DNA from 2 places in the Kingella potus genome. Region 1 is predicted to be linked to the other one. Evidence: predicted binding sites of a transcription regulator. Region 1 holds the regulator's gene; the other holds the start of a gene.
The links. The regulator FNR, encoded in region 1, switches genes on or off when oxygen is low (the NO sensors DNR and NnrR bind a similar motif). The targets are predictions, from matches to a motif close to TTGATNNNNATCAA.

Region 1 (2,204 bases):
TCGCGGGCCGCTTCGATCACATTGCGGGTTTCTTCCACGCTCTGGATGCGGTTGACGGCCTGCTGCACTTTGGGGTCGAAATCCTGTATGCCGACACTCATGCGGTTGAAACCGAGTCGGCCGAGATGGCGCACCGTGTCGCGGCTGACTTTGCGGGGGTCAATCTCGATGGAGTATTCGCCGTCGGGCAGCAGGGTAAAGTGCCGGCGTATCATGGCAAACACACGGTCGAGTTGGCCGTCTGAAAGAAAGGTGGGGGTGCCGCCGCCGAAATGGAGTTGGGCAAGGGGGCTGCTGCCGTTCAGATGCGGGGCCAGCAATGCCATCTCGCGTTCGAGGTATTCCAAGTATTCGTCGGCGCGGGTTTTGTCTTTGGTAATGATTTTGTTGCAGCCGCAGTAATAACAGATGGTGTCGCAGAAAGGGATATGGATGTAGAGGGAAAGCGGCTTGTTCAAAGCACCCGCACCGCGCAGGGCAAGGGCTTCAAGATATTCGGCTTCGCCGAAATCCTGATGGAAACGGTCGGCCGTGGGATAAGACGTGTAGCGCGGGCCGCTGGACGGAAGGGCTGAAATGAGTTCGCGGTCGAATTCGGGAGCGGAGGCGTTGTTTATGCGTATGGTTTTCATGTGTCGGTATTTGATATTAGTCAAATTTATCTTTGTTTGCTAGAATCGCACAAATTTGCCGCCCGCGCCTTGACATGAGTCAATCCCAAACCGCACACACCCGGCCAAGACTTTAAAAATCAGAGAGATAAAGGACGATACTTATGGCAGCACACACTTTGCACCAACCGATGAAAACACTGTGTTCGTCCTGCTCGCTGCGTGAGCTGTGCTTGCCGGTCGGCCTGCACCCCAAAGAGTTCGAACAGTTGGATACCGTCATCAAGCAAAGCCACCGCCTGAAAAAAGGCGAGTTTCTGTTTCGCGCGGGCGCAACTTTCCATTCGCTGTTTGCCATCCGCACCGGCTTCTTCAAAACCACCGTCGCCACACAGGACGGGCGCGATCAGGTAACCGGCTTTTTTATGTCGGGCGAACTGATCGGGATGGACGGCATCTGCATGCATACGCACAGCTGCGATGCCGTGGCCTTGGAAGACAGCGAAGTGTGCGAACTGCCGTTCGCCCATATTGAAGAATTGGGCAAAACCATCCCCAGTATCCAAAACCATTTTTTCCGCCTGATGAGCCGCGAAATCGTGCGCGATCAGGGCGTGATGCTGCTTTTGGGCAATATGCGTGCAGAGGAACGGATTGCCGCTTTTCTGCTCAACCTGTCGCGGCGGCTGCACTATCGCGGGTTTGCCGCAAACGATTTCATCCTGCGCATGTCGCGCGAAGAAATCGGCAGCTATTTGGGCTTAAAGCTGGAAACGGTCAGCCGCACGCTGTCGCGCTTCCATCAGGAAGAACTGATTTCGGTGGAACACAAACACATCCGGCTGCTGAAACCGGAAATACTCAACCAAATGGTATCCGGCGGCATGCATGCCGTCTGAAAAGCGAAAACACGGCGCAAACGGATTTTCCGTCTGCGCCGTGTTTCTTTTTTCGGATGCGTTTCAGATGGAAAAGTCCTCGACCACCGGCGAATAAAGCAACTGATCCAGCCTCACTTTGGTCAAATCCGGATTGAGCATCTCGACAAACTCATAAATATAGCCGCGCAGATAACTGTCGCCGCGCATAATAATGCCGCTGTCGCACGGTTCGAAAAGCTGTGAAACATCCACCAGCGTCAAACCCCGATCCGCCTGCGCGTCATAAGCCGCCTTGGCCATAATGCCGATACCCAAGCCCAGCCTGACATATGTTTTCAACACATCGCTGTCCGCCACCGACAAAGCAACATCCGGCTTGGCGACACCCGCCTTGGCAAAAGCACGGGCAATCCCCGAATGTCTGTCGAAAGCAAATTCGTAAGTAACCAGCGGATAAGCTGCAATCAACGGAATCGTCAGCGCACCGCGGTGATCGAGCAAAGGATGGTTGTCCGGAACAACCAGCGCGTAATGATGGCGGAAACAGGGAATGCCGCGCAGCTCGGCGGGCATTTCCGACAACTCCGACGTTACCGCAAAATCGGCCAGGCCGTCTGAAACCATCTGCCGCACAGCCTCAGGCGTACCCTGCCTGATATTCAGTCTGACTCTCGGATAAACGGAAGCAAAAGAAGCCACCACGGGCGGCAGT
Region 2 (2,204 bases), 100 kb from region 1:
CGCCGTAGATTTTGTCGCCGAGGTGGAGCAGGAAGAGATATTCGGCAAACGGGGCAGGCGCGGGGAACATGGCAAGCTGGGTGGCGCAAATGCGTTGTACGTCGCGGCACAGGCGGTCTCGGTCGAAGTCGGGATAGCTGCCGCTGAGGACGATGCGGTGGGGGATGCCGTTTGCTTCGAATGTAATGGTTTCGAGGCGGCCGAGTTCGACGGGGTGGTCGAGGAGTTCGCCGTATGAGGCCGTCTGAAACGTGTTTTCGGCGGCGCGGGGCAGGGTGGTGGCGGTGAGCCAGCCGGCGGGCAGGTGTTCGAGAACGAGGGTTTGCGCTTCGTTCAGACGGCCTTCGATGGCGAAAAAGAGGCACGCGCCGTCGAAAAAACCGCGTTCGGCGGTCAGATAGGCGGCGCGGACGGAAAGATCGTAGGCATATACGGTGTAGCGTATGCGCCATTCGCCCGCCTGTGCGGCGGTATGCCAGGTGTTTTTGGCGGTTTGGATGAGGGCGGCGGGCCGTCCGTCGCATTCGGCGTGGATTTCGACGATGTGGCGGGCAAAGTCGCGGATGGTGTAGCTGCCGGGTACCCAGTTGGCAAGTTTGAGGACGGCGGGAACGTCCTCCTGCTGTGCGAAAGAAAGGGTAATGTGCCAGTAGTGGGCATTGGGTTCGGGGCGCAGGGTGTGGAGTATCATGATGTAATTAATTAAGGCAATAGCGTCAGGCAATGTTAAAAATTAATTGATTGGTGTCAAACCATAAATTAGATAAAATCTATAACCTTGTAAAGCATATGGGAATTTAATGTAAAGAAATCGGTTTTTCTTGACAAGGCGGTTTCTTTTCAGTGCTTGTGCAGGCCATTATGGCGGTATGCCGAGGCTTTGCCAAGCAGATATGTCCCGTGCTGTGTTCGGTAAAACGGCCGCCCGCTGCGGCGGCCTGATGGAAAAAGACCTGCATTGCGGCTCTGCCGCCTGCGGGACATCGGATTTATTTTCCGTGTTTAATGGAGACTTTCATGGAAGCGCAAACTTATAACTACAAAGTGGTGCGGCAGTTCGCCGTCATGACTGTAGTTTGGGGGATTGTGGGTATGCTGGTGGGGGTGATTGCCGCCGCCCAGCTGTTTTGGCCCGCACTCAATTTGTCTGAAATCGGCCCGTGGTTCCACTTCGGCCGTATCCGCCCGCTGCATACCAATGCGGTTATTTTCGCTTTCGGCGGCTGCGGTCTGATCGGTACTTCCTATTATGTCGTGCAGCGCACCTGTAATACGCGGCTGTTCGGCGGCTGGCTGGCCGGATTTACCTTTTGGGGCTGGCAGGCCGTGATTTTGGCTGCGGCAATCAGCTTTCCCCTCGGCTATACGCAAGGCAAGGAATACGCCGAACTGGAATGGCCGATCGACATTTTGATCACGCTGGTGTGGGTGGCCTACGCCATCGTATTCTTCGGTACAATCGCCAAGCGCAAAATCAAACACATTTATGTGGCCAACTGGTTCTATGGCAGCTTCATCCTTGCCGTCGCCCTGCTGCACATCGTCAACAACCTCAGCCTGCCGGTCGGCATCATGAAGTCGTATTCCGTTTACTCCGGCGCGATTGATGCGATGGTGCAGTGGTGGTACGGCCACAATGCCGTGGGCTTTTTCCTGACCGCCGGCTTTTTGGGCATGATGTACTATTTCGTACCCAAGCAGGCAGGCCGCCCCGTTTATTCCTACCGTTTGTCGGTTGTCCACTTTTGGGCGCTGATCTTTACCTATATGTGGGCCGGACCGCACCATCTGCACTACACCGCGCTGCCCGACTGGACGCAGTCTGTCGGCATGGTGCTTTCCCTGATTCTTTTCGCACCTTCCTGGGGCGGCATGATCAACGGCATCATGACCCTCTCCGGTGCATGGCACAAGCTGCGCACCGACCCCATTCTGAAATTCCTCATTGTTTCCCTGTCCTTCTACGGTATGTCCACCTTTGAAGGCCCGATGATGTCGATCAAAACCGTCAATGCCCTGAGCCACTATACCGACTGGACGGTCGGCCACGTTCACGCGGGTGCGCTCGGCTGGGTGGGTTTTGTAACCATCGGTTCGGTTTACTACATGATTCCCCGTCTGTTCGGCCAGAAAGAAATGTACAGCACCAAGCTGATCGACGCGCACTTCTGGATCGCCACCATCGGCGTGGTGCTCTACATTGC

Region 2: a site for FNR is predicted at 738-751, ahead of ccoN (cytochrome-c oxidase, cbb3-type subunit I). Genes of this name have one in related genera too.

The regions. Positions count from the first base shown of each region.
Region 1 covers NZ_UGJJ01000001.1:1,000,484-1,002,687, reverse strand. The annotation lists gene hemN (oxygen-independent coproporphyrinogen III oxidase) at 1-632, opposite strand, end outside; gene fnr (fumarate/nitrate reduction transcriptional regulator Fnr) at 776-1,510, shown strand; gene DYE40_RS04565 (LysR substrate-binding domain-containing protein) at 1,574-2,204, opposite strand, start outside.
Region 2 covers NZ_UGJJ01000001.1:897,415-899,618, forward strand. The annotation lists gene DYE40_RS04010 (M61 family metallopeptidase) at 1-691, opposite strand, end outside; gene ccoN (cytochrome-c oxidase, cbb3-type subunit I) at 1,018-2,204, shown strand, end outside.